DNA from 2 places in the Rahnella sp. PAMC25617 genome. Region 2 is predicted to be linked to the other one. Evidence: riboswitches for the same ligand, from Rfam matches in the RefSeq annotation. Region 2 holds a riboswitch; the other holds the start of a gene.
The links. Region 2 has a riboswitch for thiamine pyrophosphate ahead of thiC (phosphomethylpyrimidine synthase ThiC). Riboswitches for the same ligand answer to the same signal wherever they lie in the genome.
Positions count from the first base shown of each region.

Region 1: another riboswitch for thiamine pyrophosphate. It lies ahead of thiM (hydroxyethylthiazole kinase); the one in region 2 lies ahead of thiC (phosphomethylpyrimidine synthase ThiC).

Region 1 covers NZ_JBOCUM010000003.1:352,116-360,115, reverse strand. The annotation lists gene ACM615_RS03850 (ArnT family glycosyltransferase) at 1-1,253, opposite strand, end outside; gene ACM615_RS03845 (hypothetical protein) at 1,250-2,146, opposite strand; gene ACM615_RS03840 (class I SAM-dependent methyltransferase) at 2,131-2,769, opposite strand; gene ACM615_RS03835 (glycosyltransferase family 2 protein) at 2,801-3,790, opposite strand; TPP riboswitch at 4,077-4,175, shown strand; gene thiM (hydroxyethylthiazole kinase) at 4,210-5,019, shown strand; gene thiD (bifunctional hydroxymethylpyrimidine kinase/phosphomethylpyrimidine kinase) at 5,016-5,816, shown strand; gene ACM615_RS03820 (hypothetical protein) at 5,824-6,672, opposite strand; gene ACM615_RS03815 (hypothetical protein) at 6,914-7,525, shown strand; gene ACM615_RS03810 (hypothetical protein) at 7,595-7,780, shown strand; gene ACM615_RS03805 (GntR family transcriptional regulator) at 7,836-8,000, opposite strand, start outside.
Region 2 covers NZ_JBOCUM010000016.1:15,275-23,274, reverse strand. The annotation lists gene ACM615_RS19215 (DUF1481 domain-containing protein) at 1-360, opposite strand, end outside; gene hupA (nucleoid-associated protein HU-alpha) at 412-684, opposite strand; gene ACM615_RS19205 (YjaG family protein) at 875-1,465, opposite strand; gene nfi (deoxyribonuclease V) at 1,536-2,216, opposite strand; gene hemE (uroporphyrinogen decarboxylase) at 2,226-3,290, opposite strand; gene nudC (NAD(+) diphosphatase) at 3,362-4,147, opposite strand; gene rsd (sigma D regulator) at 4,246-4,761, shown strand; TPP riboswitch at 4,847-4,973, shown strand; gene thiC (phosphomethylpyrimidine synthase ThiC) at 5,096-7,048, shown strand; gene thiE (thiamine phosphate synthase) at 7,045-7,698, shown strand; gene ACM615_RS19170 (HesA/MoeB/ThiF family protein) at 7,691-8,000, shown strand, end outside.

The DNA of each region.
Region 1 (8,000 bases), on a different contig from region 2:
ATTACTGAAGGATAAAATGCAGGGTAAAAAGAAGATAAAGTCGTGCAAGATATTAACAGACCAAGGGTTAGCTTTATAAAATTGTTCTTTATACTATGAATGGCTATGGCGTAAATGATAACCATGGCAGGGAGAAAACCAAAGAAATATCGTGCTTGCATAGCACCGGGATATCCCGTTTTAACATTTAGCCTATGTATAGTAATGAAGTAAAAAAGCATGAACAATGAGAATGATATCCAGCTTAAAGCAATAAATCGCCATTGTGTTGAACGTTCTTTGATTTTTCTATAAATGACGATTAAAGATAATATTGGCAACAAGAACAATGTCAGACCCAGGATTTGTCGTCTGATGTCCCAGTCATCGAATGGTTTGTGTCCATATGGCGATAATAAGGTATATAAGTTTGACTCGTAAAAAGCAGTGATATACTCCATTTTTGTATAGCGTGGTGCGTCAGGATTAGCTGCATGGAACCAATCGCTGGGATCTCCCTGAGGAGCCGGGAAAAATTTGCCATACGTGAATTGCATATAACCATAATACCCCGCAACACATAACATTGAGAGGAGAACGTAGATAAAGTCCACACGTTTTAACTGACTGCACTTTATGAGCAGTTTTTTGTTTTCAATAATGGTGAAAATAAAAAGAATACAAACGACAGACAAAGCCCCTGTGGCCTTTGTCAGAGAAACGATAACCCCTCCCGCTAATATATAATGCAATGTTTTTCTGGTTGGACCACAATTATAATACAGGCTAAGACCATAGAACACCAGAGCACACCCAAAAATCATCAGAGGGTCATTATTTATTGAGGCACTCAGCAGGACAAACATCGGTATGCTGATAAGAACCAGCATTGAGAGAATAACTGATTCATTATTTACTCTAAAAGCCTTCAGGCTTTTGTAGATAAACAGTAACGTAAGTGAAGATATGAAGAAATTGACAATACGTAAAGATTTATAAAGCGGTGAGTTGAGAAAAATGGCAATTTTATCTATTGCACCCGCGATGATATAATAAAGCGCTGGGTGTTCGAGCCTGTTCAGTTTTATCGAATCGTATGTTTTCCCATTTGCATAATCAGGGAAGCCGTGTTTGGCAACATCGAGAACATAGCCGAGATGCGGGTTTTCATCAGGAAAATAACCCAAGCCTGAATTTAAATAGTATCCTGTGCAAAGTATCAAAAAAATCACCAGAATGAGTATGGCAATTTTATTTATATGTAACAGGCTCATGATTTTTTATCCCTTTTGCCGTTTGACAGAGTAAATGCATAAAAGTAGAAGATGACATCCCCGATAACGGTGACGAAACGTCCTAATACCACAGCCAGCAATAATTCAGATTCCGGAATAATAGATTGCAGGCAGAAAACGATAACTAATTCTCTAATGCCTACTCCTGCTGGAGCCCCCGGCGTGACCAGTCCGGCAAGCCATGCAATGGTGTAAGCTCCAAATATATAAACATAGTAGCTGAATTGAATCCGATCTTTGAATGAAATTTCCGTTAATATAAAGGTGAATATTATTGATGAAATGGAAAGAAATAACAATTGCAATAAGAAGGCATATGACATCGCCCGACTCAGAAGCAGTTTTATTACAGTGAATGTCGTGATAATACTTAACGCGGTGATTATTATTCCGACTATTTGTGGTATGGACGGAAATACAATCGGAATAATTAAAAATATAGAGGTGGCACCCGCTATTGCTATCAATATTAATTCATACAAGCTGGATTTTAGAACACCTTTTGAAGGATATCCTGAAGCCATAGCAATAGCTTGCCTTCCCGCTATGTGAAAAATATTTCCGGGAATATATTTAGCCAGTTGAGATATGCCATAGGTTTTGATTGCCCATTTTTTTTTGACTGAAATATCGAAATGAAGCAAAATGTTTTTCCATGCAACAGCCAGCAACAAGTTTATCATGCCATAACATATTGCCATTAACGCAATTAATATCCACGAAGAAAGAGGTAAAGATTGGATGTGAGCTTTTTGCCAATAACTATGCAAACGCACCACGACAAAAATGACACCAATTATTGCCAATCCACTCCCCACGCAATTAAGCGCAATCTTTATCGTCGATTTATTAAATTTTAACGCTGACGACATAAAATCATTGTCCATGGTAATGGGCTTTTCACTTCAACAATAATGAAGTGTTTTTCGACTAGTTCTATAAATGATTTTTTTGACCAATGTTGTAAGTGGCCAGGAGTATTCCCCATATCTTTGATATATTTCCCGCGGGCAAGATTAAGTACACGCCACAGAGGTTCTCTGGGAACACTCAATATCACATAATCATCGGCGACTTTTTTTATTGCCTTTAATCCTGCTTCAGGATCTTCCAGATGCTCAAGAACCTCGCAGCAGACAATCAGTTCGGCTGAATCCTCCTCTTTGTTGAGGTCGTAAATACTTCTTGTTTTGAATAATGAAGCAGGCAAATTTGTCGCGGTAGAGTTTTCTTTTGCAATATTAATGACTTGCTGTGAAAAGTCACATCCCCTTGCATCAATTCCTTCTTTATTCCACTTGAGAACCCAATATCCTTCACCACAGCCCACTTCATGGATCGTCTTCGGGGCGACGGTGGCGACAAGCCCCGAAAGAGAATTCTCAAATCCTTTCATCATCCAGCGTACTATTGGGTTTTTAGACGCATATTTATCGTAATTATTACCTACAACAATACCATCTTCCGTTTTTCCACCTGCTATTTTTATGGCCATCATTTATCCTGTTGTAATAATTTTCTATTGTTTATAATTTATCTTTTTCAACGTCATTATTTTTGCGATCAAAAAATTGAGGTTCTCTGTTATGCAATTGTGCAGTTTTAAACCTCAAATCCTCAAGCAATTTCCTGTTAGCAGAAAGTAAGTCTGCAACAAATGCAATCAGTATGGTCTGGAATCCCATACCCAACAAGATGGATGCCAATATCAGAGACTGTATATTCCCAGCACCATCTCCCGTGAAGTATTTGAATAGGAAACGCAAGCCGATTAAAAATCCAATGGAAAAAAGCGTCAGGCCAATTGTTCCAAAAAATCTGAATGGTCGATAGATAACGAATATTCTTATGATTGTTATTATGCTTCTTTTGATATATGAAAATGTACTTTTCACCAGTCTTGAAGGGCGTAAGTCTTCATTTACTCTTACAGGTACGGAAGTAATCGATATATTTTTTTGCCCAGCCTGGATAATAGTTTCAAGCGTATAAGTATAATCACTGAAAACGATGAGTTTTTGAGCCGTTTCGCGATTAATTGCACGAAAACCACTTGGCGCGTCAGGAATGTTTGTTTTACTGGCTGTCCGGACAACCCAACTTCCCAGCTTTTGTAGTGATTTTTTTAGGGGAGAAAAATGTTCAATCGCCTGAATTGGCCTTTCTCCGACAACGAATTCTGCCTGCTGAGCAAGAATGGGGGCAACTAACTTTGGAATATCATCTGCATTATATTGGTTATCAGCATCAGTGTTGACGATGACGTCGGCGCCACGTTTCAAACAGGCATCAATCCCGGTCATGAAAGCGTAAGCCAAACCTTTGTTTGTTTTATGACTGATTATATGGTCTACACCATTTTTTTTGGCCACTTCAACGGTATCATCCAAACTGCCATCATCAATGATAAGCCATTCAACACTATCGAAGCCTTCAACATGTCGGGGCAAAGCATTCAGTGCAATTGCGAGCGTACCACCTTCATTAAAGCAAGGTATTTGTATGATTAGTTTCACACCGCATTCCTCTGTTAATTCAAACTTATAATATCAATAACTTCAATGTAATTAATTAGATAAATCGGAAAGTTCCTGGCTATTTTATGGCCAGTTTAAAGCCAGTCAATACCATGTACAGACTAGCAGAAGTGTCATATTAATCTAAAAAACCACTAAGAGAGAAGACGTCATCATGGATGTATCCCCTGTGACAGGGGCAAACAGCGGAACGGGGTTATCTCCGATAGCAGTGACTTTTATCGCATTTCCTGATTGATCTTCTGACCCTCGCCACCAATAATGCTTCCTTGACTCGGGGTGCCCGCTGTAAAGCAGGGCTGAGATTTTACCCGTATTACCTGATCTGGATTATGCCAGCGTAGGGAAGTCAGGTATCTCTCCTGATACCGCCTTCTTTAGCGCCGGTAGGGAGACTTATGAATACCCGACCTACCTTGTTGCCCGGCTCTACAGCCGCCACTTCTCTGAAACAACTCCGCCTCTCTGCGCCGCTGGTCCACTGCCTGACCAACGACGTCGTGCAATCTTTTACTGCCAATGTCCTGCTGGCGCTGGGGGCGTCCCCTGCGATGGTGGTTGATCCCGCCGAAGCCGCGCAGTTCAGTGCCATTGCTGATGCTTTGCTGGTGAATGTCGGCACGCTGACCCGTCTTCATGCCGATGCGATGCTGGCAGCTGTTCACGCGGCTCATCAGGCCGGAAAGCCCTGGGTACTGGATCCCGTCGCTGTCGGTGGCCTGAGCTGGCGCACCGAATTTTGCCTTGAACTCATCACGCTTAAACCTGCTGCCATTCGTGGTAATGCGTCCGAAATTCTTGCGCTCAGCGGACTCAGCGCGTCCGGCCGTGGCGTTGACAGCGGTGATGACTCCCTGTCAGCTTTACCTGCCGCACAACAGCTGGCGCGTAACACCGGCGCGATTGTCGCTGTCACCGGTGAAACGGATTATGTCACTGACGGCGAACGCAGCCGGTCCGTAGCAGGCGGGCATACGATGATGACCCGCATTGTTGGCACCGGATGCGCCCTGTCAGCCGTGGTGGCGGCCTTTGTGGCTTTACCGGGCGACCGGCTGGATAACGTTGCCGCTGCCTGTCGCGTGATGTCATGTGCCGGTGAACGTGCCTGTGCAGCCGTAAACGGACCGGGCAGTTTCACGCCTCAGTTCCTCGATAATCTGTATTTGATAGATGAGCAGTGGCTGAACGGGAAGGAGAGGCAATGAAACGGATTAATGCACTGACGATTGCAGGCACGGATCCGAGCGGCGGAGCGGGGATCCAGGCAGATTTAAAAGCCTTCTCGGCGCTGGGTGCGTACGGTACCAGCGTGATCACCGCGCTGGTGGCGCAGAATACCCGCGGCGTGCAGTCAGTTTATAACATTGAGCCGGAGTTTGTTTCGGCGCAGCTGGATTCCGTACTGAGCGACGTTCGTATCGACAGCACGAAAATCGGCATGCTGGCAAACAGTCAGATTGTGGACGTGGTTGCGGAGCGGCTCAGACATTATCAGCCGCCTTTTGTGGTGCTGGATACCGTGATGCTGGCGAAAAGTGGCGATCCGCTGCTACTGCCGGAAGCCGTGGATGCCGTGCGCCGTTTGCTGATCCCGCAGGTATCCATTATTACGCCAAATCTGCCGGAAGCCGCCGCGTTGCTGGAGTGTGCGACTGCGACTAATGAAACCGAAATGCGGGAGCAGGGAGAAGCGTTACTGGCGATGGGATGTGGCGCGGTGCTGATGAAAGGCGGTCATCTGAGTGATGAGGAAAGCCCTGACTGGCTGTTTGAGGCAGGTTCACGCGAGCGGTTTACCGCGCCGCGTGTGGACACCCGTCACACCCATGGCACAGGATGCACGTTATCTGCGGCGCTTGCAGCATTGCGACCGCGGCATAACAACTGGGCCGATACCGTACGCGAAGCCAAAGAATATTTGCAGCAGGCGCTGATGCAGGCCGATTCTCTGGAGGTTGGTCACGGCATCGGCCCGGTCCATCATTTCCACCGCTGGTGGTAACAGCAGATTACGCGCGGCGCTGGGTTTCGCTCAGCGCCTGTTCAGCCTGATGAAATTTAGTCAGAGCCTGTTGCAGATGCACGGCGTCAAACGGGTTCAGCGGATAGAATTTCTCCTCTTTACGCGGACGCAGCATGATGCGGATTTTGTTCGCTGAAACCCTTTCAAACAGATAGCTGGCGATATCCTCGTTTTCTTCGTCCTTCCATGACAGCAGTAATGCCGCGTGCTCACCGGTGCGGCGGCCAATAAATTGTTCGTGCGACCACAAGCCTTCAAATTCGCCATCTTTTTGTAGTTTTTTACCGCTGAACCACGATGATTCTGCCAGTGTCCACAAAGCCTGTGGTGAGATTTCCTGATGTAACTGACGCCACAGCGGGCGGTTGTTGTCCATTTGCCAGCAGGCCATGCCGAGATAATCATTCAGCTCGCGCCAGTCACTTTCCAGCCTTTCCCGTAATTCAGGATCCTGCACATGGATAAATTGTTGCAGGCCGGTCGCCTGTTCGCCCAGTTTGTTATAGGCAATGACGGTCATTGTGCGGGGCTTGCGACGGAAGGTCACCCACAACAAAAATTTAGGGATGCGGAAGGTAATAGCCTGGACGGTGAGTTTGTAACGGTTGCCACTTGATAGCACCAGGCCATTCGACGTGCCGCGTTTATCCTGATAATTTCTGACGACCACAACGCTGTTCTGGCCCATCCAGCCCATCACGTAATGTTCTTTTTCACTTTCAGCCACATCCAGATCTTGCACGATTTGCGTGATTTTTTCGTTATCGAGTTGAGAGAGGGAAAGTGACTGATCGGCGCTGTAATAGCTTTTATTCTGGGGGACGGCAGCTGGCATAAGAGTATCCACGGTGTTGATGTGGTTTACAGCTTACACTAAGTTGTCATACAGATTTTAGGGCTAACCCGCAAAATTTGCACTTCGTCGTGAACTTTCTGTGTCACAGAGGCGGTTATTAATGAGGGCAAGGACGAAATTTTACGAGGCGTCTCGACAAAAATAACATGGAGTATTGTTAATTGCAGAGTGGGGATTATTCTTTCGGCATTATTTTGATGCGCGGGAATAAGCAGGATATATGACGTTACATGAAAAGATAATTTGCGAAACATTATCGACGATGAATGCGGCTTTTGTTCAGTTAAATGTTCCGCTTATTATAAGGCGTATTCGCCGGAGTGATATTATCTGGCAGCAGCGTCGTGCGAGACGTAATTTACTGCAACCTGAGAAAAATCTGCTTAACTGGCAATGGTTATTTAAGCAGTATAGAAAAAATAAACCTCGTGAATCCGGTTTAGAACAGACGGCTTATGTGTTTTGTCTCAACAATCCTCAGCAGGAGCGGGCTGCGTTCTTGCTAAAGTCATGCCGGCCTGTGACCGGACCTCTCGAGTTAAACTCGCTGGAAAATTTTTTTCGCAAGACAAAAGGGCATCCTCTCATGGGAAAAATGCTACGTTATAGTTTAAGTATGATGGTTATCTATGCCGACAGTCTTAATGAAAATAAAATTCTGAAAAAAGAGAGTGCTAAATTCATTATCAAGGATATTGTTAACGAAGCTGTTATGAGCTTTTATATCTATGAAGCACCAATGACTCAGGTGGCTGGAAAGATGGAATGCGAGTCTACGTACTATTTGTTGAATGAATATGTGAAAGCTAATTTTGTTAATCGACATTGTTAGTAATTGATTTAATCATTTTTAATAATACTGGATATATAACCAATATAATTTACTTATCAGGAGTTGCACATGGAATTGGACATGGAAAAAATGCGTCATTTGACCCCACGACAGGTGAAGATGGTGGAGAAAATTGTCGGATTTCTGAGATATTGCGATGAGATACGTCCAGAGGGAGACGCAGACGATCTCGACGTCTTTGGTCCGCCGGAAGCTTACTACCATCCATCAAACAACTTCAGTAAATTACCCTGAAGTGAAGTATCGCCTCCCGCGGTTGTGTTGATTTCACAGCGCGGGAAGTAAAATTTTACTCGGCATCAAACCAGTCGCTGTTTTGCTCGGCAATCGGTGTGATGGTTGAAATCATTTCCTGCAGATGGATACGGATGGCTTTTTCCGCGGCATCCGGGTCACGGGCTTTGAGCCCTTCAAAGATGGCGTAATGCTGCGCAATCAGACTTTCCGGAGGTGA
Region 2 (8,000 bases):
TTCGTCTGACGATAATTTTTCCCGACGCTCCGGGAGCTGTCGCTGCATAAAGCTGACATTGCCACCCTCGTCGAAACGCAGCATGACGCCCAAATCAGTTTTGGTGGCATGGGTTTCTTTAATCAGGTGCAATTGCCCCTGCTGGAATTCGTATCGGGTGATGATCGTATCGCCGCCGAAATAGGGGCTATAGACGTTGAGAATGGTTTGAGGCTCGTGCTGGGCGGTATCTTCACGCCAGAGCCGGTTGATTCCCTGATCAGCAACATAACCGCTGGCAAAGAATAACTCAGGACCTTTATCAGAACTACAACCCACCAGACCGAGCACCAGTAAACCTGCTACCAGCCTGGGGGTGATAAACTGAAGGGGCCTAAAAACCCCTCCGCTTATTCTTTTCACTGCAAGCAATTACTTAACAGCGTCTTTCAGAGCTTTACCAGAAACGAACGCAGGCACGTTTGCAGCTGCGATTTTGATTTCTTTACCAGTCTGTGGGTTACGACCAGTACGCTCGTTACGATGATTTACCTTGAAAGTCCCGAAACCAACCAATTGTACAGCATCACCTTCTTTCAGAGACTCGGTAATAGCAGACAGAGTAGATTCAAGAGCAACTTTGGCCTGTGCTTTGGAAAGATCAGCTTTGTCCGCAATTACATCAATCAGTTGAGTCTTGTTCATAAGTTATCCTTTACAGTGTGTTTATCGTTTGCAAAGCATCGAGTGCGACGGATATGCCGATTGACAGCACCCTCCTGCATACACGCACCGATAGCCACTTTTTTTACGCACCCCAAATGTAGACCAGACAGGGTGCGGATGTGAAGCCTTAAGGCACGACAAATCAGGCGTTAAATCACGTTTTATTGCCTTATTGCGCTAAATTTATGCCGATGTTACTGACAGCGGCTTCACGCAGGTCAGAACGTAACCCTTTTATTAATTCCAGGTCACGCTCTTCACAGTCAGCCAACAGGCGAAAAATCTCCCATTGGATGTCCCATTCTTCTTCAACGGCAGGGATGACCTTGAGTTCTTCATCGGTCATTTCTTTACCTGCCTGAGTCATTTCCAGCATCGCGACAGTACGAATTGACGTCTCACTCACCGCAATCGCATGAGACAGCGTTTCGCCGCTCAGACGCGAATGAATCAGTTCGCCTAATGCAATACACGCATCAATCGCCGGATAAACCCCGTAGAGATCGTAATCATCGGAAGAAGGCACCGCTTCCTCCAGTTTTTCGAGCTGTGAGTCAAAATTGACCTTGGCGTCTTTTACCACCAACGTTTCCCAGATTAAGTCCAGGATACGACGGTAAAGCTGTGCTTCGCCAAACCCGGTTTCCAGGCAAAATGTCTGATAGTTCGGGTACATGCGTTCGCACAAGCTCGCCATAAACGTCACGTGTTGCCAGCTTTCCAGCTTTTCGAGACGTAAATGAATTGGATTACGTAACATGAGTTGATCTCGTTAACTTTTCTGCGCGGGAGTTTACCTGAAATAAATCAATATCCCTATTCCTTGATTCCTAAAGATCATCACTCAAGCGTTGCCAGCGTTGAAACGACGCCCGGTTTGATGCCACGGCATCAGCCCAACGGGTCGGTTCCGGCAGCCGATAATGCCGCATGCATTGTTCCACCCAATAAAGAGAGGAGTCCATGCTGATCCGATTACCAGGCGAGATGAACAATGGATTACAGCGTAGCTTGCTTCGCCACACCCAGCCAATCTGTTCATCGCCTTCATACAGCCCCTGTCTGCTGTGTAGCGCTTCACCTAACGGCAGGAACTGCCCGCATAAACGGCTTTTCGCCACACCAATGGTCGGCACGTCAATCATCAGGCCAAAATGACTGGCGACACCGAGGCGCCGCGGATGCGCGATCCCCTGCCCGTCAACCAGAACCAGATCAGGGTGCGATGAGATTTGCTGCCAGGCTTGTAAAAGTGCGGGAAGCTCACGGAAAGAAAGGAAACCAGGAATGTAGGGCATGACGGTCGGAATGCGGGCTATCTGATATTCGACCAGCTCCAAAGTTGGATAACTCAGAACAGCGACCGCCGCGCGGGTGACTTCACCGCCCTGCTCAAACCCGACATCCACACCGGCGATCAACGACGGTGTGGTGAATTCAGGCGGATCCTGCAGTTCAATCTGATCTGCAAGGATCCGTTGCTCTTCACGTAACGCGCGCGTGTCGATCATAACGCCATGTTACTCGTGATACTGGCGGGACAAGCTGTGTACCGCTTCCACAAAAGCGCCGGCATTTTCTGGCGGAACGTCCTGGTGGATACCGTGGCCAAGATTAAACACATGGCCATTACCTTTGCCGAAACCAGCCAGAATGGTTTCCACTTCCTGCTCAATCCGCACCGGTGAGGCGTAAAGCATGGAAGGATCCATGTTGCCCTGAATCGCCACTTTGTCGCCAACCCGACGGCGCGCTTCAGCAATATCGGTGGTCCAGTCCAGACCCAGCGCGTCACAACCCGTTGCCGCCATCGCTTCCAGCCACTGGCCTCCGCCTTTGGTAAACAAGGTCACCGGCACACGGCGGCCTTCGTTTTCACGGATCAGGCCATCGACGATTTTGTGCATGTAGTTAAGGGAGAACTCGCGGTAATCGCGAGGTGTCAGTACGCCGCCCCAGGTGTCAAAAATCATCACCGACTGCGCGCCCGCTTTAATCTGAGCATTAAGGTAAAGAATGACGCTGTCGGCCACTTTATCCAGCAACAGGTGCAAGGTAGACGGATCGGCGTACATCATTTTTTTGATTTTGGTAAAGGCTTTGCTGCTACCGCCTTCAATCATATACGTCGCCAGAGTCCACGGGCTACCGGAGAAACCAATAAGCGGCACTTCACCTTTCAGGTTTTTACGGATGGTACGCACGGCGTTCATCACATAGCCCAGCTCCATTTCAGGATCCGGAACCGGCAGCTTTTCGACATCAGCACGATTGGTCAGTGGCGAAGAAAAACGCGGGCCTTCACCGGCTTCGAAATACAGCCCCAGCCCCATCGCATCAGGAATGGTCAGGATGTCGGAGAACAGGATCGCTGCATCCAGCGGATAGCGACGAAGCGGCTGTAAAGTCACCTCACAAGCCAGTTCGGCATTCTTACACAGCGACATAAAATCGCCGGCTTCAGCGCGGGTTTCTTTGTACTCCGGCAAATAACGGCCAGCCTGACGCATCATCCACACCGGTGTAATGTCCACTGGCTGACGTAACAAAGCACGCAGGTAACGGTCGTTTTTCAACTCATTCATTCTTGCTCTTTCCTTCAATATTCGGGCCGCACGACAATCATATGACGGCATTCTATCACGCAAAACTGACGCTAGACCTCGTCGTCTTCGCTTTCTGCGCGGCACTGCGCAACTGTGTCTTCAATCAGACGACGGGCAATCGTGCCAGGCGGTGGCAGCTGTGGCAGCTGGTCAAAGCGGTACCAGTCAGCGTTAAGCAGCTCTTTCGGGTCGTGTTTAATATCGCCGCTGTCGTAATCCGCCATAAATGCCATCATCAGCGAATTGGGGAACGGCCACGGTTGGGAACTGACGTAACGGACATTCTTCACGCGGATATTACTTTCTTCCATGACCTCGCGAGCCACGGTTTCTTCCAGTGTTTCACCGACTTCAACAAATCCAGCCAGAACCGTGTGAATGCCATTACGATGACGGACGTGCTGCGCCAGCAAAATCTCATCACCTTTGCGGATTGCTACAATGATGCAGGGTGCAATCTGCGGGTAATAGCGTTCGCGACAATTCCCGCAAAGTGCGGCCCACTCGGTCTTACTGACGTGCATTTCATGCCCGCAGTATCCGCAGAACTTATGAGAACGATAAAACTCTGACAGCTGCACACCGCGCCCGACCAGCTGGAATAATCCGCGATCTTGATCCAGCAGCTGACGGGCGGAAACCATATGATTTGGCATTGTCTGACGGACCAGCCAGACAGGTTCACCCTGCCATTCGCCAATCTGACGCGCCGTTTTACCGGTCAGAGAATATTGTGCGGCGCTGCCAAACGGCAGTTCGCCCTCAGGCAGCCACAGCTTGCCTTCCTGGCTGATAACCCACCAGCCGTTATGTTGCTCAGTAATCTGTAATTCCATAATTGTTGTTGCATAACCTCGTCGGGACTGACAATCTGAGTAAGATATTCACATATTAGTAACTTTTAGTTACTTTTTTATCGCTCACGGAGTCAACCATGCTAAATCGTCTGGAAAGACTGACCCAACGCGTTGGTGGCAGTAATGAGTTAGTGGATCAATGGCTGCACGCGCGCAAAGAGCTGCTGGTTTCGTACTGCACTTTGGTCGGCCTGAAACCCAATAAAGAAAAACATACCCCTCTCAACGAAAAAGCGCTGGATAACTTTTGCCATAACCTGGTGGACTATCTTTCAGCCGGTCATTTCCATCTGTATCAGCGGATCATTGATGAAGTCGAAGGTGCGAACAGTCCGATAAAATTGCAGGCTGCGAAAATATACCCTGCACTGGAGCTGAACACTGAAGCTATCATGGCTTTCCATGATAGTTACACTGAAAATGATATTGATGATGACAATGCTTTCGCATTTCATTATGCATTATCCGATGTAGGTGAAGCGTTGGATGCGCGTTTTCAGCTGGAAGATCAATTGATTATTCTGGCATTTGACCGCAGCAATCATGAAGAAAAACCACCTGCAAATGAAGAACATCTCGCCAGACCGGCTTAACGCTTTGTCACATTAAAACTCTGCACCTGTTTGTAGTTTTAATTGTAGTTTTAGTTGTAGTTTCAAAAAACGCCTCCTATATTGAGGCTTCTTGTCGGAGTGCCTAGCGCATAATTTTCTCGCGAAGATTACGCCAGGCTGAGACCGTTAATTCGGGATCCGCGGAACCTGATCGGGTTAGTACCCGCGAAGGGAACAAGAGTAATGTTATGCGTTCAGCTCACTCTGGCATTCGCCTGCATCAGGCCGCCTGAGCTGCACCGCCCATTTTTACTCCTGCCGTAAACCTCCAGACAAGCAATTTTCCATCACGTTTTTTTGCGAGGAATTTGCTATGTCGAGTACACAGAAACCCGTTATTTCCGAAAAGAAAGCGTCTAATCGCCGTGAACAACGCGCGCAGGCTCAGTCGTTTATCGACAGTCTGCAGGGCGAAGCCTTCCCCAACTCCCGCCGTATTTATCTTGAAGGTGACCGCAAAGATATTCGCGTGCCGATGCGTGAAATCCAACTCAGCCCGACACTGGTCGGCGGTGGCAAAGATAATCCGCAGTTCGAAGAAAACGAAGCCATCCCTGTTTATGACACCGCCGGATCTTACGGGGATCCGTCGGCAGTTATCGACGTGCATACCGGTCTGGAAAAATTACGTGCCCGCTGGATAAAAGAGCGTGCGGACACGGAGGAACTCCCACAGGTCAGCTCCGGCTTTACCCAGCAACGGCTGGCGGACGAAGGGCTGGATCATCTGCGCTTCGAACATCTGCCGCGTCCGCGAAAAGCCATGCCTGGCAAAAATGTTACGCAGCTGCATTACGCACGCAAAGGCACGATTACCCCGGAAATGGAGTTCATCGCCATTCGCGAAAACATGGGCCGCGAGCGGATCCGTGGCGAGATTTTGCGCCAGCAACACCCCGGTGAAAGCTTTGGCGCGCATTTGCCTGCCAATATCACCGCAGAGTTTGTGCGTCAGGAAGTCGCCGCCGGGCGTGCGATTATTCCTGCCAACATCAACCATCCTGAATCAGAGCCGATGATCATCGGGCGTAATTTCCTGGTGAAAGTGAACGCTAATATCGGCAACTCAGCGGTGACATCATCCATAGAAGAAGAAGTCGAGAAGCTGGTGTGGTCAACGCGCTGGGGCGCGGACACCGTGATGGATCTCTCCACCGGCCGTTATATTCATGAAACCCGCGAATGGATCCTGCGCAACAGCCCGGTGCCGATCGGCACGGTGCCGATTTATCAGGCGCTGGAAAAAGTGAACGGCGTGGCCGAAGACCTGAACTGGGACATGTTCCGCGATACCTTGCTGGAACAGGCCGAGCAAGGCGTCGATTACTTCACCATTCATGCCGGTGTCTTGCTGCGTTACGTACCGATGACGGCCAAACGTCTGACCGGCATTGTGTCGCGTGGTGGTTCAATCATGGCGAAATGGTGTCTTTCACATCATCGCGAAAGCTTCCTGTTCGAGCATTTTCGTGAAATTTGCGAAATCTGCGCTGCCTACGATGTCTCCCTTTCATTGGGCGACGGCTTACGTCCGGGCTCAATTCAGGATGCCAATGACGAAGCACAATTCGCTGAATTACGCACGCTGGGCGAACTGACCAAAATTGCCTGGGAATACGATGTGCAGGTGATGATCGAAGGTCCCGGGCATGTGCCGATGCAGATGATCCGCCGCAATATGACCGAAGAACTCGAGCACTGTCACGAAGCGCCGTTCTATACCCTCGGCCCGCTGACCACCGATATCGCGCCGGGTTACGACCACTTCACCTCCGGTATTGGTGCGGCGATGATTGGATGGTTTGGCTGCGCCATGCTGTGTTATGTCACGCCAAAAGAGCATCTCGGCCTGCCGAACAAAGAAGACGTTAAGCAGGGTTTGATTACCTACAAAATCGCAGCACATGCCGCCGATTTGGCCAAAGGTCATCCGGGTGCGCAAATCCGCGATAACGCCATGTCCAAAGCGCGTTTTGAATTCCGCTGGGAAGACCAGTTCAATCTGGCTCTGGATCCGGCCACTGCGCGTGCTTACCACGATGAAACGCTGCCGCAGGAATCCGGCAAAGTTGCTCACTTCTGCTCGATGTGCGGCCCGAAATTCTGCTCAATGAAAATCACTCAGGAAGTTCGCGATTACGCCGCCGCGCTGGAAGCCAAAGCCCAGCCAATAGAACTCGTTGCATCCGGCATGGCGCAAATGTCGGCCGAATTCCGTTCACGCGGCAGCGAGCTTTATCACCCTGCCACGGAGATCAACAAATGAATCAGTCCGCTCAGCCCTTTCCTGCCGTTCCTTTTCACCTCGGTTTATATCCGGTCGTTGATACGGTGGAATGGATCGCCCGCCTGCTGGAAGCAGGGGTTAAAACGCTGCAACTGCGTGTAAAAGATTTACCCGATGAAGAAGTTGAGCCAGCAATTATCGAGGCCATCGCACTAGGGAAAAAATATCAGGCGAGGTTATTCATCAACGATTACTGGCGTCTGGCGGTAAAACATCAGGCTTATGGCGTGCATCTGGGTCAGGAAGATCTGGATACTGCCGATCTTGAGGCAATCCGTCAGGCCGGTTTACGACTGGGCGTCTCCACCCATGACGATACTGAGATGGCGCGCGCTGTCGCCGTGAATCCTTCATATATCGCACTCGGACATATCTTCCCGACGCAGACCAAGGACATGCCGTCAGCCCCGCAGGGTCTGGAAGAACTCTCCCGACATATTAAGCAACTCGACGGAAGATTCCCGACGGTAGCTATCGGCGGGATCAGCATTGAACGCGCGCCGTCGGTTCTCGATTGCGGCGTCGGCAGCATTGCCGTGGTCAGCGCCATTACACAGGCAGCGGACTGGCGTGCCGCCACCGCCGAACTGCTGGCTTTATGCGCCAGCAAGGTGCCGGAAGATGCTTAATGACGCGGCATTTATGCGTTACAGTCGCCAGCTGATGCTGGAAGAATTCGGCCCACAGGCGCAGGAAAAGTTACAGGCGGCAAAAGTGCTGATCGTCGGTCTTGGCGGTCTCGGCTCTCCCGCAGCCCTGTATCTGGCGGCTGCGGGCGTCGGCACGCTGATTCTGGCCGATGACGATCAGTTGCACATCACTAATCTTCAGCGGCAAATCCTCTACCGCACAGCGGATCTCGATCAGCCCAAAGCCGCTCTGGCAAAGCGTGAGCTGCTGCGCCTGAATCCGCTTTGCGAAGCCGTGGCGA